One region of the Nocardiopsis akebiae genome, then DNA from elsewhere that is predicted to be linked to it. Evidence: predicted binding sites of a transcription regulator. Region 1 holds the regulator's gene; each other region holds the start of a gene.
What was found. Region 1 encodes LexA, which represses DNA repair genes until DNA is damaged. Its sites were predicted from a motif close to TCGAACANNTGTTCGA; they were not measured.

Region 1 (5,975 bases):
CCGAGGCGGTGGAGAAGTGGGGGCCGGTGGACCACTACATCGGCGGCAAGGAGCACGCCACGCTCCACCTGATGTACGCCCGGTTCTTCACCAAGGTCCTGTACGACATGGGCATGGTGTCCTTCACCGAGCCCTTCCGCCGCCTGACCAACCAGGGCCAGGTCATCAACCAGGGCCGCGCCATGTCCAAGTCCCTGGGCAACGGCGTGGACCTGGGCAAGGAGATCGACGCCTACGGCGTGGACGCGGTCCGGCTGACCATGCTCTTCGCCTCCCCGCCCGAGGAGGACGTGGACTGGGCCGACGTCTCCGTCGTCGCCGCGCAGAAGTTCCTCAACCGCGCCTACCGGGTGATGAGCGAGGCGGGCGCGGCCAGCGCGCCGGGAGCCGACCCCGCCAAGGGCGACAGCGGCCTGCGCCGGACCACGCACCGCATCGTCGACCAGATCACCGCCCTGGTCGAGTCCCGCCGGTTCAACGTGGCCATCGCCCGCACCATGGAACTGGTCTCGGCCGCCCGCAAGGCCATCGACTCCGGTCCCGGCGCCGCCGACCCGGCGGTCCGCGAGGCCGCCGAGGCCGTGGCCGTCTCCCTGTCCCTGTTCGCGCCCTACGTTGCCGAGGAGGGCTGGGAGAAGCTCGGCCGCAGCGGCAGCGTCGCCGTCGGCAACTGGCCCGAGGTGGACCCGGCCCTGCTGGTGCAGGAGTCCGTGACCTGCGTGGTGCAGGTGCAGAGCAAGGTCCGTGACAAGCTGTCCGTGGCGCCCGACATCGACCCGGCGGAGCTTGAGCGGCTGGCCTTGGCCTCCGAGAAGGCACAGGGCTTCATCGGCGACAAGCAGATCCGCAAGGTGGTCGTGCGCGCGCCCAAGCTGGTGAACATCGTCGTCGGCTGACCAGGCACACGAGGGGCGGCGGCCGCTGCGCGCGGCCGCCGCCCGTGTGCGGTCGGCTCGGTGACCGACAGGGAGGCGGTGGCCGGGTGGGTCCCCTCGCACGGGTGGCCGTGATCGGCGCGGGCACGGTGGTGCTGTCCGCGGTGGCGATCGGCGGCGGGCTGTGGCTGGCCGGGGACGACCCGGGCGTGGCCGGGAACGGCGACGTCCACGCCGCGGCGCCCGGGTGCGCGGCGGTCTCGGGCGCGCTCGTCACCGGCCTGGTGCCCGGCGCGGTCCTGGAGTCCTCCGAGCACGGACCCCTGGCCGACGGCGACAGCACCACGTGCTCGTGGTCCTCCGCCGGTCTGACCGATGGACCCCAGGGGGTGCTCCGGCTGGACCTGTCCGCCCGTTTCACCGACACCACGGGAGAGGAGCCGGTCACCGGCGCCCAGCGGACGCGGGAGGCCTACACCGACCTGACGCCGGTGCGCGGAGAGGCCGTGGAACTGCCCGCAGGGGATGGCCGGGTGTGGCGCGGCCAGACTCCCGGTACCGCCGAACTGGCCTTCCCCACCGACAACCTGCTGGTGCGGGTGTCCTACGCCGGGACCTCCGGCACCGAGCCGGTCGACTTCGGAGAGGCCCGGGACCTGGCAGTGGAGTTCGCCGTGCAGCTCGGAGAGGCCCTGTGAGCGACCAGCAGCCCGATCCGCGGGAGCCGGAGCAGTCCCGGGAAGCCCAACAGTTCCCCCGAACTCCTCGGTCTCAGCAACCGCAGGAGCATCAGGAACCGCAGGAACACGAGCCACCCCAGCCGCAGGAGCAGCGCCTTCAGCAGGGAAATGAGGCACCGCAGTCACAGGGGTCACAGGAACCTCCCCGGTTGCACGCAGACCAGCAGTCGCCTCAGTCATCCCAGGTGCCGCAGCCTCACGGGCAACAGCAGCCGCTTCCGCCGTCTCAGGCACCACAACCCCACGGGCAGCAGCAGGCCTACCACCCCCACCAGGCACCACAAGGGCAGTACCCGCCGCCCCCCGGCACCCCGTGGCGACAGCCCCACCCCCAGCAGCCCGCACCCGAGGTGGTGGCCTCCGTCCAACCGCAGAGCCGGGGCTGCGCCACCGCCGCCGTGGTCGCCGCCGCACTGGTGCTGGTCGTGCTCGCCGCCGGGGCGATCTGGTACGTGGTGGCGCGCGACACCCCGGAGGCGAGCGCCTTCGGGACGGCGCCCGAGTGCTCCGTCGCCGAGACCGGGACGCTGGACGAACTGGTGCCCGACCACGAGCTGGAGGTCGAGGAGCCGGTCGGCGGCCCGCAGCAGGCGTTCGGCTCCGGTTGGCAGTGCCGGTGGGCGACCCCAGGCGGCCCCGGCGAACAGGTTCCGGCCACCGCGACGCTGGTGGCCGTGGCCGCCCCCGACCCGGGCGGCGTCACGACGGCCGCCGACAACCTGCGCACCACCACCTCCCAGTACGACGCGCAGGAGCTGGAAGGCGTCGGCGAGGAGGCGGTCGCCTGGGTCCAGGAGGACCCGTACACGGTCGCCTGCGTCGGTGCCCGGGTGTCCAACCTGTACCTGGAGACCTGTTACACCGTGGCTGCCAGCTACGACGCGCAGGACCCGGGCGGCCGGGAGCGCATGGTGGCGGGCGCCGAGGAGTTCGCGCTGTCCGTGGCCGAGGCGCTGCCGGACTCCATCCCCGAGTGAGGCCCCGGCGCGGCTACCAGGCCGCGCCCAGGAACTCCTCCAGCGCGGGCGAGACCTCCTCGGCGAACGGGCGCTGGGCGTCCAGGACCGTGGCCCCGGGCTCGTCCCGGTAGCGGCGGAGGATGTGGTCGGTGTCGGGGACGTCCACCCGTCGCGCTCCGTCCAGACCGGTCATCAGCCGGTCCACGTCCTGCCGGGAGACCTGCGCGTCCCGCTCCCCCCACAGCACCAGCACCGGGGTGCCCCCGGGCAGGCCCTCCGCCAGTTCGACGGGGTCGAAGGCGTCCATGTAGGCCAGGAAGTCCTCGTTGGCGGGGGTGTACACGCCCATGACGCCCCCGCTGGGCGTCTCCACCTCGCTGAGCGCGCGCCCGGACCTGATCGCGGCCCGTCCGGCACGGGAGTCCGAGAGCAGCTGGACCACCTGCCCCTCCTCCACCTGGCCCGAGGCCTCGGCGGCGCGCGCCTGCTCGGTGAGCTGGCGGTCGATCAGGTCGAGGTAGCGCGTACCGGGAGGCGCGGCCAGCACGAGCGCGGGGGAGGGGTGCTCCGCACCGATGAGCTCGTGGGCGCGCAGCGCGTACAGGGCCCCCTCGCTGTGCCCGACGACGACCACCCGCTCGGGGTCCACCTCGGGCTGGGAGACGAGTTCCTCGTAGGCCGCCGCGACCTGCTCGTCGAAGACCACCGGGTCCACCGGCGCGACCTCGTCGCCGGGGCCCGGCGTCTCGGAGTCCGGACCGCTGCCGTACTTGTCGTAGCGCAGCGAGGCCACCCCGACGTCGGCGAGCACCCGTGACAGGTTCTGGTTGGTGTCGGCGTCGGGGCGCACGGAGCTGTTGCCGTCGCGGTCGGTGGGACCGCTGCCGGAGATGATGAGCGCGCCCGGAACGGTGCCGGAGACGTCCTGGGGCATCCGGAACGCGCCGGACGCCTCGTGCCCGCCGCCCTCGAAGGCCACCTCGCGCTCGACGCCGCCGACCCCCGGCGCCTCGGCGGCCCCGTCGTCGGCGGGGGCGCAGGCGGCGGTCAACAGGACGGCGCTCGCGGCACCGGCCAGTGCGGTGCGCCAGCGGACGGCGGGGGAGGAGGCACGTGTGAACACCTCCTCAGCCTAGCGGCCCGCGCCCGTCGGCCCCGCGCCGTCCACAGGGGAAGCGTCCCCGGTCCCTCCGAGGGGAGAGGGACCGGGGACGCGGGTACGCGGGCACCTCAGACGCGGCGCATGACCGCGACCACCTTGCCGAGGATGGTGGCGTCGTCGCCGTTGATCGGCTCGTAGGCCTCGTTGCGCGGCATCAGCCACACGTGGCCGCCCTCCTCGCGGCGCAGCACCTTGACGGTCGCCTCGTCGTCGAGCAGCGCCGCCACGATGTCGCCGTTGTTGGCGTCCTGCTGCTGGCGCACCACCACCATGTCGCCGTCGGTGATGGCGGCGTCGGTCATCGAGTCGCCGACCACGGTGAGCATGAACAGGCGACCCTCACCCACCAGCTGGCGCGGCAGGGCGAGCACGTCCTCCACCGACTCCTCGGCCAGGATCGGACCGCCGGCGGCGATCCGGCCGACCAGGGGCACGGCCGCGGCGCGGGAGAGGTCGATGTCCTCGGGCACCAGGGTCTGCCCCGAGGCGCGCCCGGGCGTGCGCAGTTCCACCGCGCGCGGCCGGTTCTGGTCGCGGTGCAGGTAACCCTTGCGCTGGAGGACCTTGAGCTGGTGCGCCACGCTGGACGGGCTGGACAGGCCGACCGCTTCCCCGATTTCCCTTATCGACGGGGGGAAACCCCGCTCCCGGACATAGCGCTGGATGCAGTTCAGCACGCTCTGCTGGCGCGCGGTGAGTTTGGGGGCTTCGGGCGTGGACCCGCCCGCGTTCTCCGCTGGTGCGAGAACGGTGGCGGTATCTGCGGTTCCGGGATTCTCCTCCGGCACGGCCGGGCCTCCTCGGCATTCGGTTCGGTCAGGGCCTGCTTGTGTGACTGGCCACCCCCGGTCCGCGACCGTGCCGACCTGGGGGTCCACGTGATGGCGAAACCGGTGTGAAATCAAGGTCAACTTTAGTCGTTGCACACGGTGATATCAAACAAGCGTTCGAGGCCGGGGAGAATTGCCGTCGCGCGTATTCGCGGCCAATTTCCGGCCTGCACTTACGTGTGTACACGCGTTCACGCGCTGTTGTCCCCGGAATGCGCGAACGCGTGTCCGTGACGGCGGTTCCGGCCAGGCGCGGGGGTCTTATCCCGGGGCGTCGGCTCGACCGAAATCCCCGTGACGTCGGGATTCCCGCGCCCGCCGCCGGGAGCGGCGGCTCCGGTGGGCGGCGCTATCCTTGAGCGCGGTGCCGGGCCGCCCCCGCGGCAGTCCGCCCGCACCGACATCCCCGTCCCGCCCCGCCGCCGCGGACCACGATGCCGCGCGGTCCCTCGGCCGTGTTCGTGACACGCCCGCGCCGGGGTTGCGGCGAGGTCAGGAAGAAGTCTAGGTTCGACCACAACATCTGGTGTTGCGACGGGAGTGGTTGCCCAGAAGTTGTGGTTTAGTGGTACCTAGGTGTTGTCGTTCGGTGAGAGAAGCAGGTGAACCAGGGTGCACTGTCCGTTCTGCCGCCATCCGGACACCCGGGTGATCGACAGCAGGTCCACCGACGACGGCGCTGCCATCCGGCGCCGCCGGTCCTGCCCCGTCTGCGAGCGCAGGTTCACCACCCAGGAGACCGTCCTGCTGATGGTGGCCAAGCGCTCGGGGGTCACCGAGCCCTTCAGCAGGACCAAGATCATCGCCGGGGTGCGCCGGGCCTGTCAGGGCCGCCCCGTCTCCGAGGACGCCCTGGCCAAGCTCGGCCAGCAGGTCGAGGAGGAGATCCGCGGCCGCGGCCTGGCCGAGGTCCCGGCCCACGAGATCGGCCTGGCCATCCTGGGGCCGATGCGCGATCTGGACGAGGTCGCCTACCTGCACTTCGCCAGCGTCTACCGCGGCTTCGAGAGCCTCTCCGACTTCGAGGCCGAGATCGCCAGCCTGCGCCAGGACCGCGAGGCCGAGACCGGCGGCCGGAGCGGCGCCGCCACGGGGTAGCGCCCCTCGCGGCCGCACGCCGACCGCGCGCGGGGCCACACCACTCCCGGGACGAGGACGCCGGGCACGGTCGGTGACCGTGCCCACGAGTGAGGGGAGACCCGGCGATGACGGAAACCGCCAACGGTCCGGCCGGACGCAAGGGCAAGGGCAGCCGCAAGGGGATCAGGGTGAGGCGCGTCTTCACCTCCCCTGGCACGCACCCCTACGACTCCCTGGAGTGGGAGCGCCGCGACGTCGTCATGACCAACTGGCGCGACGGCACGGTCAACTTCGAGCAGCGCGGGGTGGAGTTCCCCTCCTCCTGGTCG
Region 2 (5,975 bases), 3.0 Mb from region 1:
GTGGATCTCGTCCAGGAAGAGCACCTCGCCCTCCTGGAGGGTGGAGAGCACCGCGGCCAGGTCCCCGGAGCGCTCGATGGCCGGGCCCGAGGTGATGCGCAGCGGGGCCCCCATCTCGGCGGCGATGATCATGGCCAGGGTGGTCTTGCCCAGGCCCGGACCGCCGGACATGAGGATGTGGTCGGGCGCCCGGTTGCGCCGCCTGGCGCTGTGCAGCACCAGGGAGAGCTGTTCGCGCACGCGTTCCTGGCCGACGAACTCGTCCAGCGCGCGGGGGCGCAGGGCGCCCTCGATCTGGCGCTCGTCCGTGCCCGCGTCGGGCGAGACCGCGTCGCGCTCGTAGGGCGGGGGCCCGGCGGGGGCCGGGCCGCGGGGGTCTTCCTCGTGGAAATCGTACACGGGGTTTCCTCCCTGTTCCTAGGCCCGGCTGAGCCTGCGCAGGGCGCTGCGCAGCAGGACGGCGACGTCGTCGGTGTGCTCGGCCTCGGTCGCCACGGCGGAGGCGGCGGCCTCGGCGTCCTTGGCCGACCAGCCGAGGTTGACCAGGCCGGAGACCACCTGTCCGCGCCAGGCGCCGTTGGGCTCGCCACCGGGCCCGGCGGCCTCGGACCCGGGCAGGGTGCCGTCGGTGAGCACGGGCGCGTCGAGCTTGCCGCGCAGTTCCAGGACGATGCGCTGGGCGCCCTTCTTGCCGATGCCGGGCACGCGGGTGAGGGCGGTGGTGTCCTCGGCGGACACGGCGTGGCGCAGGCTGGAGGGGCTGTGGACCGAGAGCATGGCCAGGGCCAGGCGGGGACCGACGCCGGAGGCGGTCTGGAGCTGCTCGAACAGGTGCTTCTCGTCGTCGTCGGCGAACCCGAACAGGGTCAGGGACTCCTCGCGCACGACGAGGCTGGTGGCCACTGTCCCGGTCTCGCCCACGTGCAGGCGCGAGAGCGCGGAGGGCGTGCACTGCACGGTCATGCCGACCCCGCCGACGTCGATGACGGCGGTGCCCGCGCCGCGTGCGGCCACCCGGCCGGTGAGGAACGCGATCATCTGGTGTGGGCACCGGGGACGGTGCCCCTCTCCTTCCTGGGGGCGGGGCGCTAGCGGCCGCGGGTGCGGCGGGCCAGCTCCACCTTGCGGGCGAAGTCCTGCTGGGCCTGGGCGACGCGGGCCTGGGCCCCGCCGCGCCAGATGTGGCAGATGGCCAGGGCGACGGCGTCGGCCGCGTCGGCGGGCTTGGGGGGTCCGTCGAGTCCGAGGATACGCGCCACCATCGTGCCGACCTGCGCCTTGTCGGCGCGGCCGTTGCCGGTGATGGCGGCCTTGGCCTCGCTGGGGGTGTGCATGGCCACGGGCAGGCCGCGACGGGCGGCGCAGACCAGGGCGATGCCGCTGGCCTGGGCGGTGCCCATGACGGTGCTGAGGTTGTGCTGCGCGAAGACGCGCTCGACGGCGACGGCGTCGGGCTGGTAGCGGTCCAGCCACTCCTCGATGCCGCGCTCGATGCCCACGAGCCGGTGGGGCAGGTCGGTGTCGGGGCTGGTGCGCACGGCGTCGGCGCCGAGCAGGGCGAGCGGTCGGCCGATGGCGCCCTCGACGGCGGCGACACCGCACCGGGTCAGCCCGGGGTCGATCCCCAACACGCGCACGCGCCTCACCCTCGCCCTCTCGAACGTCCGTTCGCCCACATGCTAGCGGCGGGCGACGACGCCCGCCGCCGGCCCGCCCGGGCGTGTCGTGTCCCCGGGGGCGCCCGCGGGGCCGGAGCCCGCCGCGACCGGGAGCAGCCCTGACGCGAGGGTAGTCGCCCGGCCGGGCGCGGCCGCACGGTCCGGGGTCGCGCCACGGCTTCGCCTTCCGGAGAAAAGGGATGGACGGGACACCGAGCGCGTGCTAAGTTGCTCTCAGAAAGAGAAATACTCGACTTGAGGACAACTGGAGGCGCACGTGGCCGATCCGCGCAACGAGGAGGGCGAGAGCCGGTTCCTCGCCGACTACGACCCCCACGTGTTCGCCCCGGCCGCGGTCACCGTCGACGTCGTCGCCCTCACCATCCGCTCGGGCGTGCCGCACGTGCTGCTGACGCGCCGCGCCGAGCACCCCCAGCGCGGCTGGTGGGCGCTGCCGGGCGGGTTCGTCCGGGCCGAGGACGGACCGGACGGCCCCGCCGACCCCGACCTGCCCGACGCCGCCCTGCGCGTGCTCTCGGAGAAGACCCTGCTGCCCACCGAACTGCACCTGGAGCAGCTGGGCACCTACGGCGCCCGGGACCGGGACCCGCGCATGCGCGTCTTCTCGGTCGCCTACGTCCTGCTGGCCCCCGACCTGCCCGACCCGCACACCGGCCGGGGCACCGAGGAGGCCGCCTGGATCCCCTGGCGCGACCTCGGCCACGGCGACGGCGCCCGCCCCGGGCTCGACCTGGCCTTCGACCACGGCCGCCTCCTGGCCGACGCGGTCGAGCGCGCCCGCTCCAAGCTGGAGTACACCCCGCTGGCCACGGCCTTCCTGCCGCCCGCCTTCACCATCACGGCGCTGCGCGAGGTGTACGAGGCCGTGTGGGGCCAGTCCCTGCACGCGGCCAACTTCCACCGCAAGATCCTCGCCGCACCCGGGTTCGTGGAGGACACCGGAGAACTCGCCGAGCGCGGCGGCGCGGGCGGCGGACGGCGCGCCCGGCTCTACCGCGCGGGCGGCGCCGCCCTGCTGCACCCTCCCCTGCTGCGGAGCACGCAGTGACACCCGAGAGGAGTCCGATGACGGCCACCGGCCCCGCCTTCGGGGACGCCGAGCGCCGGGTCGCCCTGGCGGGCGACCCCGTGGAGCTGTTCGGCCCGCTGCCCGAGGGCGGCGGCGTACCCCCCGCGGCCACGGCCCGCCACCGCGAGCTGGCCCGCGCGCTGCACCCCGACACGGCGCCGCCCGGCAGCGGCGCGGGCCCCTTCACCCGGCTCTCCCGGCTGTGGGACCTGTACCGGGCGATGGCCGCGGGCGACCTGCGCCTGGACGACCTCACGCTGGCCACCGGCGCGCACACCTACCGGATCGGCCGGGAGCGGCTGGCCCGCGGCGACGTCGCCGACCTGCACCCGGTGCGCTACCGGGCGCCGGAGTGGCGCGACGCGGTGCTCAAACTGCCCCGCGCACCCCGCGACAACGACCTGTTGGAGGCCGAGGCGACCGCGCTGCGCCGTATCCGGGAGCACGGCCACGAGCGCTACCGGGCCTTCGTCCCAGAACTGGTGGAGTCCTTCAAGCACCGCGACGCCGCCACCGGCGCGGAGCGGCGGGCCAACGTCCTGGGACGGCTGCACGGCTTCCACACGCTGACCGAGGTGCGCCGCGCCCACCCCGGCGGCGTCGATCCGCGCGACGCGGCGTGGATGTGGCGGCGGCTGCTGGTCGCCGTCGGCAACGCCGCCCTGGCGGGGGTGGTGCACGGCGCGGTCGTGCCCGAGCACGTGATGATCCATCCGGCCGAGCACGGCCTGGTCCTGGTCGACTGGTGCTACTCGGTGACGGCGCACGCCCCGCGCACCGCGCCGCACGTCCCGGCGATGGTGCCCGGCCGCGCGGACTTCTACCCGCCCGAGGTGGCCGCCCGCCGCCCCGCGCTGGCCCAGACCGACATCCACATGGCGACCCGGTGCGTGGAGTACGTCACCGGGGGCCGCCTGCCCCCGCAGCTGCGGTCCTTCGCGCGCGGCTGCACCCTGCCCGCCCCCGAGCGGCGGCCCCGCGACGGGTTCGCCCTCCTCTGCGAACTGGACGACGTGCTGGAACGCCTCTACGGACCGCGCCGGTTCCGCCCCTTCACCATGCCGGACCCGGCACCGGCCGCCGGGGCCTGAACCCCCTCCCCGACCACCGTCCCCCTCACGAACCCCGCCCCGGCCCCGGCGGCCCGATCCGCCCGCCCCCGTTCCAAGGAGAACCCCATGGGAAGCAGCCACTGGTCCACCGACGCGTACCACGCGCGCCAGGCCTACAACTCCTCCGTCGGCTCCAGCAGCTTCGGCTACACCGACGACGTGCTCGCCTCGACCCCGCGCAGCGCCTGGCGGGTCCACGACAGCCTCGACCCCCGCGGGGTGGGCGTGCGCGAGAGCCGCGACTCCGCCGAACACCCCGAGTCGCTGGCCATCTCGGTGCTCTTCGACGTCACCGGGTCCATGCGCAACGTGCCGCGCGTACTCCAGACCAAGCTGCCCGACCTGTTCGGCCTGCTGCTGCGCAAGGGGTACGTGCAGGACCCGCAGATCCTCTTCGGCGCGATCGGCGACGCCACGTGCGACCGGGCCCCGCTCCAGGTGGGGCAGTTCGAGTCCGGCAACGAACTGGAGGACGACCTGGGCAACATCCTGCTGGAGGGCGGCGGTGGCGGCCAGGTGATGGAGTCCTACGAGCTGGCCATGTACTTCATGGCCCGGCACACCTCCATGGACTGCCTGGAGAAGCGCGGACGGCGCGGCCACCTCTTCATCATCGGCGACGAGATGGCCTACGGGGCGGTCAAGGCGCGGGAGGTGCGCGAGGTGATCGGCGACGACATCACCGAGGACATCCCGTTCCCGCGGATCCTGGCCGAGCTGCGGCGCAGCTTCGAGGTGTACTTCATCATGCCGACCGGCAGCGGGCACTTCCACAACGACAAGGTGCGCGGCTTCTGGGACACCCAACTGGGCCAGAACGTCGTCTACCTGGACGACCTAGACGCGGTGTCGGAGACCATCGCGGTCACCGTCGGACTCGCCGAGGAGGCCATCGACCTGGAGGAGGGCCTGGCCGACCTGGCCGAGGCGGGCTCGGACGCGGGCGAGGCGGTGGGCAGGGCACTGCGGACGCTGTCCGGGAGCCGCGGCTCCGTGGTCGTGGCCGACGCCCCGACCGGGCTCGGCGGCCCGGCCGGGGCGGGCGGGGTGGACCGGCTGTGACCGGCGCGACCGCCCCGTGGGCCGACGGGAACGCCGTCGTCGTCGACCTGGGGTTCGGCGACGCGGGCAAGGGCGTGACGGTCGACCTGCTGTGCGCGCGGCGGCGCTTCGGCGCCGTCGTGCGCGCCAACGGGGGCGCCCAGGCCGCGCACAACGTGGTGACCCCCGACGGGCGCCACCACACGTTCGCCCAGTTCGGCGCGGGCACGCTGGCCCCCGGCGGTCCGGTGCCCACGCACCTGTCGCGGTGGATGGTGGTGGACCCCTTCGCCCTGGCCGCCGAGGCCGGACACCTGGCCTCGCTCGGCGTGCCCGACCCGTTCGCGCTGGTAACCGTGGACCGCCGGGCGCTGATCAGCACCCCGTGGCACCGGGCGGCCAACCGGGCGCGGGAGCGGGCCCGGGGCGAGGACCGGCACGGCTCGTGCGGGATGGGGGTGGGCGAGACCGTGGCCTACGCCCTGGCCCGCCCCGATGACGCGCCGACCGCCGGTGACTGCGCGCGGCCGGACGCGCTGCGCCGCAAGCTGCGCCGCCTGGCCGACCACCTGCACGCGGTGCGACGCTCCCTGGAGCCCCCGGGCGCGGGCCCCGGCCCCGGGCGCACGGCGGCCGGAACCGGGCCGTCGGCGGCCTCCGGCGCGGTGACAGGGTCCGGCGCGGCCCCGGACCGCGGTGCCGGGGCCCGGCCCGACCCCGAGCCGGACGTCGAGGAGTGCGTGGAGGCCTACCAGGCCTTCGCGCGGCGGGTGCGGCTGGTGGACGAGGACCACCTGCCCCGGCTGCTCGCCCGCTCCCCCGTGGTGTTCGAGGGGGCGCAGGGGGTGCTGCTGGACGAGTGGCACGGGTTCCACCCGTACACCACCTGGTCCACGACGACCACGGCGAACCCGCTCGCGCTCCTGGCCGAAGCCGGGCGCCCCGGCGACGTCCGCCGGATCGGTGTGGTGCGCGCCTACACCACCCGGCACGGCGCGGGCCCGCTCGTGGCCGAGGACCCGGAACTGGGCGCTGTGCTGGCCGAGGCGCACAACGGCACGCACCCGTGGCAGG
Region 3 (5,975 bases), 460 kb from region 1:
GGGCGGGCCAACCTCCAGGACGGTTCGTCGGAGTCGCGCGGGGCCGGGCGCGGACACGTTCGACTCTACTGAGGTGCGACATGCGTCGCGAACCGCCGACCCGCTGTGGCAACGGGCGGCGCCCCGCCCCGCAAGGACCGGGACGGGGCGCGGCGGAGGCGCGGAGCGCGGGCTCAGAGCATCTTCGCCAGGAAGCGCCCGGTGTAGGACTCGGCCACCGCGGCGACCTCCTCCGGGGTCCCCTGCGCGACCACGGTGCCGCCACCGGAGCCGCCCTCGGGGCCCATGTCGATGACGTGGTCGGCCGTCTTGATGACGTCGAGGTTGTGCTCGATGACGATCACCGTGTTGCCGGTGTCGGCCAGCCGGTTGAGCACGCCCAGCAGCTTGCGGATGTCCTCGAAGTGCAGGCCGGTCGTGGGCTCGTCGAGCACGTACACCGTCCGCCCGGTGGAGCGGCGCTGGAGTTCGGCGGCGAGCTTGACCCGCTGCGCCTCACCGCCCGACAGCGTCGTGGCGGGCTGGCCCAGCCGCACGTAGCCCAGGCCGACGTCGGCGAGGGTCTGCAGGTGGCGGCGGATGGCGTTGATCGGCTCGAAGAACTCCAGGGCCTCCGAGATCGGCATGTTGAGGACCTCGGAGATGTTCTTGCCCTTGTAGCGGACCTGGAGGGTCTCCCGGTTGTACCGGGCGCCGTGGCACACCTCGCAGGGCACGTAGACGTCGGGCAGGAACTGCATCTCGATCTTGAGCGTGCCGTCGCCGGAGCAGGCCTCGCAGCGGCCGCCCTTGACGTTGAAGGAGAACCGGCCCGGCTGGTAGCCGCGCGTCTTGGCGTCGGTGGTCTGCGCGAACAGCTTGCGGATGTGGTCGAAGACCCCCGAGTAGGTGGCCGGGTTGGAGCGCGGGGTCCGCCCGATGGGGCTCTGGTCCACGTGCACGACCTTGTCGACCTTGTTCGTGCCGTTGACCCGAAGGTGGCGGCCGGGCACGTCGCGCGCCCCGTTGAGCTCCTTGGCCAGGGCCTTGTAGAGGATCTCGTTGACGAGGGTGGACTTGCCCGAACCGGACACGCCGGTGACGGCGGTGAACACGCCCAGAGGGAAGGCGACGTCGATGCCGTGCAGGTTGTTCTCGCGCGCTCCCCGGACCACCAGCTCGTGCCCCCGGGTGAGGGGGCGGCGCTCCACGGGCACCTCGATGCCGCGCTTGCCGGACAGGTACTCGCCGGTGAGGGAGTCCTGTGAGGTGAGCAGCTCGTCCACGATCCCCGAGACCACGACGTGGCCGCCGTGCTCGCCCGCGCCGGGGCCGATGTCCACGACCCAGTCGGCGGCGCGGATGGTGTCCTCGTCGTGCTCGACGACGATGAGCGTGTTGCCGATGTCGCGCAGGCGCTGGAGGGTCTCCAGCAGGCGCGCGTTGTCGCGCTGGTGCAGGCCGATGGAGGGCTCGTCAAGCACGTACAGCACGCCCACCAGGCCGGAGCCGATCTGGGTGGCCAGGCGGATGCGCTGGGCCTCCCCGCCCGAGAGCGAGCCCGAGGAGCGCGCCAGGCTCAGGTAGTCCAGGCCGACGTCGAGCAGGAAGCCGAGCCGGGCGTTGATCTCCTTGAGCACCTGGGCGGCGATGACCGCGTCGCGCTCGGAGAGCGTGAGCCCGGCCAGGAAGGCCGCGCTGTCGCTGAGCGGCATCTGCGCGACCTCGGCGATGGACCTGCCGCCCACGGTCACCGCGAGCACGACCGGCTTGAGGCGCGTGCCCTCGCAGGTCGGGCAGGGCACGGTGCGCATGTACCCCTCCAGCCGTTCGCGGCCGTAGTCGCTCTCGGTCTCGGAGTGGCGGCGCTTGACCCAGGGGATGACGCCCTCGAACTCGGTGTAGTAGGAGCGGTTGCGCCCGTACCTGTTGCGGTAGCTGACGTGGACCTGGGTGTCGTGCCCCTCCAGCAGGGCCTTGCGCGCGCGGCGCGGCAGCCGCTCCCAGGGGGTGTCCAGGTCGAAGCCGATCGCCTCGCCCACCGCCTTGAGGATGCGCTCCCAGTAGCCGCTGTTGGGCCCGCCCGACCAGGGGCCGATGGCGCCCTCGGCCAGCGTCTTCTCGGGGTCGGGGACCAGGAGTTCGGGGTCGACCTCCATGCGGGTGCCCAGGCCGGAGCACTCGGCGCAGGCGCCGTAGGGGGCGTTGAAGGAGAAGGAGCGCGGTTCGAGCTGTTCGAAGGACAGGTCGTCGTAGGGGCAGTACAGGTGCTCGGAGAAGACCTTCTCGCGGTCGGGGTCCCCGGCCTCCACGTCCACGAAGTCCAGGACGATGGTCCCCCCGGCCAGCTTGAGCGCCGTCTCCACCGAGTCGGTCAGGCGCCCGCGGGAGGAGGGCTTGACGCTGAGGCGGTCCACGACCACGGCGATGTCGTGCTTGTCGTAGCGTCCCAGCTTGGGCGCCTCGTCCAGGCGCACGGCCCGCCCGTCCACCACCGCGCGGGTGTAACCCTTGGACTGCAGGTCCTTGAACAGCTCGACGTACTCGCCCTTGCGTCCGCGCACGACGGGGGCGAGCACCTGGAAGCGGGTGCCCTCCTCCATCTCCAGGACGCGGTCCACGATCTGCTGCGGGGTCTGGCGGGCGATCTCGCGGTGGCACTCGGGACAGTGCGGGACGCCGATGCGCGCCCACAGCAGCCGCAGGTAGTCGTAGACCTCGGTGATGGTGCCGACGGTGGAGCGGGGGTTGCGGCTGGTGGACTTCTGGTCGATGGACACCGCCGGGGACAGGCCCTCGATGAAGTCCACGTCCGGCTTGTCCATCTGCCCCAGGAACTGGCGGGCGTAGGCCGACAGCGACTCCACGTAGCGCCGCTGGCCCTCGGCGAAGATCGTGTCGAAGGCCAGCGACGACTTGCCCGAACCGGACAGGCCGGTGAACACGATCATGGAGTCGCGCGGCAGGTCCAGCGAGACGTCCTTGAGGTTGTGCTCCCGGGCTCCCCGGACTACCAGTTGTTCGACCATCGAGTGAGACATCCTTCGGCTCTGGCGCACAGGACGCGGACCCCGTCGCGTGACGTCGGCTGACCCGTGTGGAACTTCGCGTGCGGCGGTCGGGATCTCCCGGAGACCGCCCGGGCCCCGGAGACGGGCCGCTGAGGAGAGGGGGGAGGACGCTCGCCTCTCCCGCCCGTCCAGCCTAACGACCGCCGACGACGGTTTCTTCCACCTCGCAAAACAAGGCGGCACCCCGGCGCCGGAGCGCTCAGGGTGCCACCACTATAGACGAACGGCTGTTCGAATCCGGCCGTTTCCCGGAATGTCCTCGGCGGGCCCGCGGGTCCGCCGTCCGCTCAGGAGCGGTCCGCCGGGGAGTCGACCGAGGGGTCGCGCTCGGTCTTGAGCTCGGGGTTCTTGCGCTCGTCGGCGCGGGACTTGATCAGGCTGCCGACGATGGTGACGGTCATGATGCCCAGGATGACGGTCAGGGACAGGCCGATGCCGACCTCGGGCACGTGCACGCCGTTCTCGTGCAGGGCGTGCAGGATCATCTTGACGCCGATGAAGACCATGATCGCCGACAGGCCCCAGCTGATGTAGGCCAGGCGGTCCATCAGACCGGCCAGCAGGAAGTACAGCTGGCGCAGGCCCAGCAGGGCGAAGGCGTTGGCGGTGAAGACGATGTAGGCGTCCTGGGTCAGACCGAAGATCGCCGGGATGGAGTCGACCGCGAAGACCAGGTCGATCATGCCGATCGCGACGATGACCAGCAGCATCGGCGTGATGTGGCGGCGGCCGTCGAGCTTCACGGTGAGGTGGGCACCGTGGTAGTCGTCGGTCACCGGCCAGAAGCGCTTGAGGAGGCGGACCACCGGGGTCTGGGTGAAGTCCTTCTCCTCCTCGTCGCCCTTCACGTGGTCGCGGACGATCTTGTAACCGGTGTAGATCAGGAAGGCGCCGAAGAGGTAGAAGACCTCGCTCCAGGCGTTGATGACCTGGGCGCCCAGGACGATGAAGATACCGCGCATGACCAGCGCGATGACGATGCCGACGAGCAGGACCTCGTGCTGGTACTTCTTGGGCACCGCGAAGGAGCCCATCAGAAGGTAGAACACGAAGAGGTTGTCGATGCTCAGGCTCTTCTCGGTGACGAACCCGGCGAAGTACTCGGCGCCCGCGGCGCCTCCGCCGAAGTACCAGACGCCGAAACCGAAGATGATGGCGATACCGATGTAGAAGGCCGCCCACCAGGCGGCCTGCTTCATGCCGAACTCCTGGGGGCCCTTCGTCTTGCTCCAGGGGTGGTCGACGATGATGAGGTCGATCACCAGGATGGCGACCATGGCGCCGATCGTGGCAGCCCACAACCACAAGGGAACGTTCACGGAAAGTCTCTCCTCCGGTCAGTGCGCGCGAGCGGTGTGCACGCACGTCGAACCACCGGAGGTCTCTCCCGCTCACAGCTAGGCGCTGCGAACCGGCGGCACCGGGAGGACGACATTGTCCGCCGTGATGACGACACCGCCGCGACAGGGATACTCCCCTCACGTGTCAGGCCAGGATACCGGTGCCGCACCGTGGGCGGCACACACCGGACCGTAGTCCAGGATGACATCTACACCCCCGCGGGGTGAAGTCCCGGCGAAGGTGGCATCGACCGCACCCCGGGGACAGGTCCACCCGACCCCGGGGCCATCCCGCCCCAGGGCGCCCGCACGTCCCGCCTCACCCGCGCAGCACCGCCTTGTACACGCCCGCGGCGGCCTCCACCGCGTCCTCCTCGCTCGGCAGCGCCTTGGCCGCCTCGCGCGATCGGGCCCGCAGGTCCTCGGCCAGCGCCGGGTCGTCCAGCACCCGGCCCACGGCGGCGGAGAAGGCCGCGGGATCCCCCGGCGGCACCATCAGCACCGTCCCCGAGTACAGGTCCGGGATGCCGCCGACCCGGGTGGAGACCACCGGCAGCCCCGCGCGCAGCGCCTCCATGATCACCAGCGAGGGCCCCTCCCACTGACTGGTCAGGCAGAACACGTCCGCCGCCGCCAACAGGTCGGCCACGTCCGCGCGGTGCCCCAGCATGCGCACGTCCGCGCGCATCTCCGCGGCCGTGTCGTGCAACTCCCCCCACAGGGGCCCGTCCCCGGCGATCGCCACCACCGGTTCGGGGCGGCGGTCGGCGATGGCCGGCGCCGCCGCCAGGAGCATGTCCAACCCCTTCTGCTCGGCCAGGCGGGCGACGGTCAGCAGCAGCGGCCGCTCCGGCAGCACAGCCAGGTCGGCCCGGGTGGCCTCGCGCCCGTTCACCGGAGCGCCGGTCTCGGGAGCGGCCACCACCGCCAGCCGCGCGTCGCGCGCCCCGACCGAGCGCAGCCTGCGCACCAGGTCGCCCGACACCCCCAGCACCACGTCCGCGCGGTGCGCCACGATCCGCTCCAGCACCGGGTAGGCAGCCGACAGCGCCCCCCGCACCAGCGGCGGTGCGTTGTGCGCGGTCACCACCAGCGGAGAGGCGCCGGCCAGCGCGCACAGGGCCCCGGCCCGCAGACCGTGCGCGTGGACCACGTCCGCGCCCCGGGTCAGGGCGCGCAGGCGCAGCACGGCGCCGGGATCGCCCGCGGAGGGCGCCGCTCCGATGCCGACCGGGGAGAAGCGCATGCCCTCCGAGGTGAAGCCGAACTCGCGCTCGGCGGAGGCCGGGCCCAGTACCGCCACCCGGTGGCCGCGCGCGGCCAGGCCCGCGCCCAGCGAGCGCACGTGGCGGCCCACCCCTCCACTGCTGGTACCGATGACCAGCGCGATCCTGGCGTTCAACGCCTCTCCCTCCTGCGTTCGAGTACGGTCCCGACCCGGTCGGCGACGGCGCGCACCGCCGGACGGTCCACCACCGCCGCGACGGCCGCGTAGGCGGCCAGCGCCGCCGTCGCCGACACCGCGGCCGCCGCCACCGTCTGCCACACGCCGTCCGCGGGCAGGGCCGCGGCCACCGCGCGCCCC
Region 4 (5,975 bases), 130 kb from region 1:
GAAGGTGTCCCGGCCGACGCCGTCGTAGACCGCGGCCACCCCCTCGCCGCCGGTGAGGTCGCGCACCGCCTCGGCCACGGGGGTCTCGGTGTAGCGCACCACCTCGTCCGCGCCCGCCTCGCGCGCGATGCGCTCCTTCTCCTCGGTGGACACGGTGCCGATGACGCGCGCGCCGCGCTCCTTGGCCAGCTGGGTCACCAGCAGACCGGTGCCTCCCGCGGCCGCGTGCACCAGCACGGTGTCGCCCTCGGCCACCGGGTACACCGAGCGGACCAGGTAGTGGGCGGTCATGCCCTGGAGCAGCAGGGCGGCGGCCTGCTCGGCGGAGACCGCGTCCGGGACGGGGACGACCAGCGAGGCCCTGACCACGGCCCGTTCGGCGTACGCACCGGGGGCCATCGCCCAGCCGACCCGCTGCCCCACGGACAGGTCGGTGACGCCCTCGCCGACTGCGGCCACCACGCCCGCGCCCTCCATCCCCGGGACGTAGGGGAGCGGGACGTCGTACAGGCCGCTGCGCTGGTAGACGTCGATGAAGTTGACCCCGCGGGCCTCGACGTCGATCAGGACCTCGCCGGGGCCGGGCACCGGATCGTCCCTCTCGGCCAGCCGCAGCACCTCGGGTCCGCCGTTCTCCTCGATCACGATGGCACGCATGGGTCCACTGCTCCTTCCGGGTCGGTTCCCGGCATCATGTCAGCCCGGAGCCCGAACCGGCCACGGCGGCCCGCTCACTCCGACCGGCCCTCCCCGAGGATCTCGTGGACCGAGAAGGCGGTGTACAGGACGCCGAGGAAGTCGTTGCCCGGTCCGGAGCGGGTGACGATGCCGACCCTGCGGCGGTCCTCGACCTCCTCGGCGTCGTCGGGAAGCGGTTCCTCGTCCACAGCGGTCACGGCGTGCTCCCCGTTGACCCACAGGGAGAGCTCCATGAACTCGTCGCCGTCCCTGTCCTCCTGCAGGGAGCAGGAGAGCGCGACGGTGTTGGCGGGGATGTTCTCGTGGTCGAAACCGAGGGGGTCGCGCTCCTCGTAGCCGTACTCCTCGCGCACCGACTCGTCGAAGAGGGGCTGGGGGGTGTATCCGGCGACGTCGGTGGTCTCGCCGAGGGTGATGTCGCCCTCGCCCTCGTGCATCCGGCGGATCTCCGCGCGCTGGCCGTCGTAGCGCAGCAGCCCCTCGTACTGGCTCCGGTACTCCTCACCGTCGTTGTCCCAGCAGCGCACGCCGAACGTCGCCTGTTCCGGGCCCTGGGCCACGTACGCGGTGGTGCTCACCAGGACGTCGTCCGGCAGGACCTCCTCGCGCTCCAGCGCCACGACCTCGCCCCGGCTGGGGTTGCTCTCGGGGTCCAGCTGGAGCAGGACGCCCCTGCGCTCGGCCCAGTAGCCGTCGGAGTCCTCGTGCTCGTAGGTGTTGCTGACCCAGCCCGGATCGGTGCCGAAGTCGGTGTTGTAGACGGAGAGGGTGTTCTCCGGGACCTCCGGGCCGCCGTTGAGCAGGACCGTCGCGCCCGCGGCGGCCACCAGGACGACCGCGCCCGCGGCCGCGCCGACCACCACCATCCGCCGGCGTCTGCGCGGGGAGCCGCCGGACGGCCCCGCGGGGCCGCCCGGTGCGCCCGGAGCACCGGGACCGCCGGGGCCGGAGTAGGCGTTGAAGGCGTGTCGGCCCTGGGGCGGGGACGGGTGGCCGCCGTTCGCCTGGTGCGTCGGGGGGACCTGGCCGCCGGAGTGGGCGTAGTGGCCGGGAATCTGCTGGCCGTAGACCGGAGGCGGGTCCTGGGGCGGGTGTCCGCCGTACCCCGCGTCCTGCCGGGGGACCGAGGGCTGGAGGCCCGGGTTGCCGTGCCGTTGTTCCACGCGGGGCTGCTGGGCCGCGTGGGGCGGCTGTACCGGGTGCTGGACGTGCGTGGGCTGCGCGTACGGGTTGTACTGAGTGGCCTGCGCCTGGAGGGGCCGGCCGCCCTCCGGGAGCGCGGCGCCCTGCTGCGGTCCGCTGTCCGGGGGCTGGCCCTCCGCCTGCTGGGGTCCGCTCGGCGCCTGGTGCGCCGCGGTCCCGCTCTCCCGGACTCCGGTGTCCCGCGGCGGCCGCCCCGGGACCGGGGAGCTGCTCGGCGGGGCCCACGAGGTGCTGATCGTGCGCTCCACCTCGTACTCCTCCGGGTCCTCCTGGCCGGTGAGCCGGGCCAGGAGCTGCTTGGAGGTGGGCCGGTTGGCCGGGTTCTTGTCCAGTGCGGCGTTGACCAGGTCGTGCATGTCCGGGTCCAGGCCGTCCAGGCGCGGCGGCGCCGAGGAGATGTTGTGCAGGACGGCGGGGACCGTGGCGGCGTCGAAGGGGGCGGTGCCGGTACCGGCGAAGGCCACCAGGCAGCCCCACGCGAAGATGTCGGCGGCCGCGGTGGCCCGCTCGCCCAGGATCAGCTCCGGGGCCATGTACGAGGGGGTGCCCATGAGCTGGCTGGAGCGGGTGACCGCGTCCGCGGCCTCGTCCAGTGCGCGGGCGATGCCGAAGTCGATGACCTTCGGGCCGACCGGGGAGAGCAGTACGTTCGCCGGTTTGAGGTCTCGGTGGACGACCCCGGACCCGTGGATGGCGGTGAGCGCCGCGGCCACGCCCATGGCCAGGCCCTCCAGGGTGCCGCCCGCCATCGAGCCGTCCGCGCGGACCGCCTCGTCCAGGTTCGGGCCCGGCACGTACTCCGAGACGATGAAGAGGGGATCGCCCTCCAACCGCGCGTCGATCACCCCCGCGGTTGAGAAGCGGGCCACGCGGCGCGCGGCCTCGACCTCGCGCGCGAAGCGCAGCCGGAAGGACTCGTCGTCGGCCAGGTCGGGGTGGATGAGTTTGACCGCGACGGACCGGTCGGAGGCGTCCTTGGCGAGGTAGACGGTGCCCATGCCGCCCCGGCCGAGACGGCTCACGATGCGGTAACCGTCGAGTTCGCGCGGGTCCCCCGCACGCAGGGGTTTGCCGCTCTGGTGCCCGTTCGACGTCACAGTTGGGGGTCCCTCATGAATCGTGGAGTTCGCGCTCACAGCGTACCGATGCCGACACGCCGACGCGCTCTGTGCTGACTGGCCCCGGTCTCCGCGGACGCGGGCCCGGGGCGGGGGTTTCGTGAGCGGCGCGCGGGCGCGCCGTGTCAGTCGTGGGGATGCCCCTCGCGCCCGAACGGTTCCCCGGAGGCACCGGTTTTCGCTAGGATTAGAACACACGTTCGAACACCTGGCCGCGTCTTCCCCACGGGTGGGTGTCCCGGTGGCGTGTGCCGGGACTGACAGGAGGCGGATGATGCTGAGGGGAAGTGTCGTGGGACGCTACTACGGGGCGGAGGTGACCGTCGTCGAGGACGAGGGGCGCCCGGCCCGGTTCGTGTGGAACGGCAGGGTGTACGGAGTGCGCAGGATCCTCGAACACTGGGTCACGCTGCGCATGGACTGGACACCGGCGCGTGAGTCCCAGGCGCCCGAGCGCAGGCACTGGCGGGTGGAGGCGGGCACGGCCCAGTCCCAGGGGGTGTACGAACTGCGCCACGACACGGCCACCGGAAGGTGGCTGCTCTCCCGCGTGTGGGGGTGAGGACGCGTCCGGCGCGTCCCCGTCCGCCGCGCGACCGCGGTCCGTACGGTCCCGTCCGCCCGCCCGGTACGACCCGTGCGGGCGGGGCGAGGCCCGGTGCGGACGGGGCGCACGCGTCAGCCCAGGTCGCCGGGGAGCAGGCTGTACACCGCCAAGTCGGCGCGGCCCTCGTGCAGCGGCATCGCGCTGCGTTCGACGCCCTCCAGGCTGAACCCCGACCGCTCCGCGACCCGGCGCGAACCGGTGTTGCCGGTGGCGGCCTTGATCTCCACCCGCTGGAAGCCCTGTTCCAGCGCCCAGCGGGAGACGGCCACGGCGGCCTCCGTCGCGTACCCGCGGCCGCGTCCCCACGGTGAGACCCAGTAGCCGACCTCGGTGTTCATCGCCGGCCACACGACACGCACCAGGCCCACCGAGCCCACGAGCCGCTTGGTCTCCTTCTCGACCATGGCCCACTGCTGTCCCTCGCCGCAGGTGCGCAGGGCGGGGGCCACCTCGCGGCACCACCGCTCCGCCTCCTCCCGGGTGTAGGGCACGCCGGGCAGGGGGAGGGGGAGCCAGCGCTGGAGTTCGGCGTCGGTGCAGGACGCGTGCACGTCGTCGACGTCGCCCTCGACGAAGGCACGCAGCCGCAGGTGCTCGGTCTCCAGGATCACTGACGGCAGTATCGGTCTGTCTTGCGTGGTGGTCACGCCTCTCCCCTCGGGTCGGAGTGCGCTCACGATACGCGCCGGACCCGAGCGCGGCACCCGGATTTTCCCGCGGGTACCCGGGGGAGGGCGGTACCGCCCCGACCAGGGGGGCGCCCCTCGGAACGGCCGTGGACCCCGTGCGGTCCGCGGTTCCGGCGGGCGCCCCGTCCGCCTAAGGTCTGTTCTCTGAACCGGTCTCAGCTTGTGGGGCTCGGTTCGGGCGCCCGGACACGGCCCGAAGCGGAGCGGAGGTCCGAAGAAGCACTGCCTAGGCCAGGCCCGCGATGACGCGCTGGCGGACCGCGCTGTCGAACACCTCGGAGAAGGCGTTGCCCGGGCACTCGGTCTCCAGCCAGTCGCGGTGCCGGGAGATCGCGTCGCCCGGCGTGGCCACGCCCGTGCCCGGGTTGACGTACTCGATCCGCCCTGCCGGGTCCACGCCGGTCACCGCGCACAGCACGCGCAGCACGTCGACCAGGGAGTCCTGCGCCGCCTGCGTGGGCAGTTCGTCGGTGAAGTCCCCGAGCAGGCACACGCCCACGTTGCCCTGGTTGAACCCGTAGGCGTGCCCGGCGGTCACCGACTCGGCCCGCCCCGGCCGCGGGATCCCGGAGAAGACCGGCACGCCGTCCCCGCCCGAGTGGCGGCCCTCGTAGACCACCCCGTCGGGATCGATGAGCACGTGGTAGCCGATGTCCCCCCACGCCTGCTGCACCGCGTGCAGGTAGTACACCGCCCGCACGTCCGCCGCGTGGTCGTCGCCGGTCGGCATCGCGGTGTGGTGCACGGTCAGCGCCTGCACGGGGTGGAACTCCGCCTCCCACAGGTCGTTGCCCCGGTCGTCGAAACGCCAGGACTCGTCGGCGCCCCAACCCGCGCGGGTGCGGAACGGGACGCTGGTCCGGCCGCGCGCCACGCTGGATGCCTCCGCGGACAGCGACGCCTGCGCGGGTCCGCCGAAGCGCAGCACCTCGCCGTCGCGCAGGTTCACGGCCGCACTCTCCCCCCTCGAACGCACCTCGTAACCGGTGGCGCCCTCGGGAGCGCGCACCAGCGCGGCCGCGACCGGGTCCCGGTCGTCGCGGCCCCCGGTGTGCAGGTGCACCGGGTTCCACGAGCCCAGGCCGTCGGCGGTCTCGAAGCGCACCGCCGCGTCGGCCTCTCCGGGGTCGCCGGTGACGGCCACCATGTCGAAGCGCAGGTCGGGGCGGACGAGTCCGTGTGAGGCGGAGGGCTCCGCCAGAACGCGGGGGACGGTGCGGTCGCCTCCACCGCCACCGGTGTCGGCCAGCGCGGGGCGGGCGGAGGGGAGCGCGGTGCCCAGCGCGGTCAGTCCCGCGGCGGCGGTGGCACCGGCCAGGAGGGTACGCCTTCTCATCGTGTGTCCGTTCTCTCGGATCGGGCGGGGGAAGGCCCCGGTGAGGGGAACGCGCACACCCTGGCACAGGACCGTGAGCCGTGCCACCAGCGGCACGTCCGAATGTGTGGCCAAGGCACCCCCCGTTCACCGAAAGGGCTGGTGATGGCGTATCGTGCGATGTTTTTCCTGTGAAGAAAGGAACACACGGGGTGGGGGAGTACATGGACGCGGGACACGACCTGCGCCACCACGGTGACGCCGAGGTCGGCGGCGGACTGCTCGACCTGGCCGTCAACGTGCGGGGCCGGACACCGCCCGCCTGGCTGGGACGGCTCCTCGCC

Region 2: ruvC (crossover junction endodeoxyribonuclease RuvC) is a predicted target of LexA. The motif match lies at 1,657-1,672, and genes of this name have one in related genera.
Region 3: uvrA (excinuclease ABC subunit UvrA) is a predicted target of LexA. The motif match lies at 3,270-3,285, and genes of this name have one in related genera.
Region 4: KGD83_RS07890 (DUF6504 family protein) is a predicted target of LexA. The motif match lies at 3,209-3,224, and genes of this name have one in related genera.

Annotation. Positions count from the first base shown of each region.
Region 1 covers NZ_CP074132.1:1,970,945-1,976,919, forward strand. Annotated here, with positions in the region: gene leuS (leucine--tRNA ligase) at 1-896, shown strand, start outside; gene KGD83_RS08445 (hypothetical protein) at 983-1,573, shown strand; gene KGD83_RS08450 (hypothetical protein) at 1,966-2,592, shown strand; gene KGD83_RS08455 (alpha/beta hydrolase family protein) at 2,606-3,697, opposite strand; gene lexA (transcriptional repressor LexA) at 3,805-4,524, opposite strand; gene nrdR (transcriptional regulator NrdR) at 5,179-5,664, shown strand; gene KGD83_RS08470 (vitamin B12-dependent ribonucleotide reductase) at 5,772-5,975, shown strand, end outside.
Region 2 covers NZ_CP074132.1:5,004,810-5,010,784, forward strand. Annotated here, with positions in the region: gene ruvB (Holliday junction branch migration DNA helicase RuvB) at 1-399, opposite strand, end outside; gene ruvA (Holliday junction branch migration protein RuvA) at 418-1,038, opposite strand; gene ruvC (crossover junction endodeoxyribonuclease RuvC) at 1,089-1,637, opposite strand; gene KGD83_RS21430 (NUDIX hydrolase) at 1,936-2,727, shown strand; gene KGD83_RS21435 (molecular chaperone DnaJ) at 2,745-3,839, shown strand; gene KGD83_RS21440 (hypothetical protein) at 3,927-4,922, shown strand; gene KGD83_RS21445 (adenylosuccinate synthetase) at 4,919-5,975, shown strand, end outside.
Region 3 covers NZ_CP074132.1:2,426,630-2,432,604, reverse strand. Annotated here, with positions in the region: gene uvrA (excinuclease ABC subunit UvrA) at 174-3,008, opposite strand; gene KGD83_RS10495 (TerC family protein) at 3,338-4,369, opposite strand; gene KGD83_RS10490 (glycosyltransferase family 4 protein) at 4,710-5,792, opposite strand; gene murJ (murein biosynthesis integral membrane protein MurJ) at 5,789-5,975, opposite strand, start outside.
Region 4 covers NZ_CP074132.1:1,837,955-1,843,929, forward strand. Annotated here, with positions in the region: gene KGD83_RS07880 (quinone oxidoreductase family protein) at 1-657, opposite strand, end outside; gene KGD83_RS07885 (serine/threonine-protein kinase) at 732-2,999, opposite strand; gene KGD83_RS07890 (DUF6504 family protein) at 3,292-3,582, shown strand; gene KGD83_RS07895 (GNAT family N-acetyltransferase) at 3,699-4,274, opposite strand; gene KGD83_RS07900 (peptidoglycan recognition protein family protein) at 4,543-5,652, opposite strand; gene cobC (Rv2231c family pyridoxal phosphate-dependent protein CobC) at 5,856-5,975, shown strand, end outside.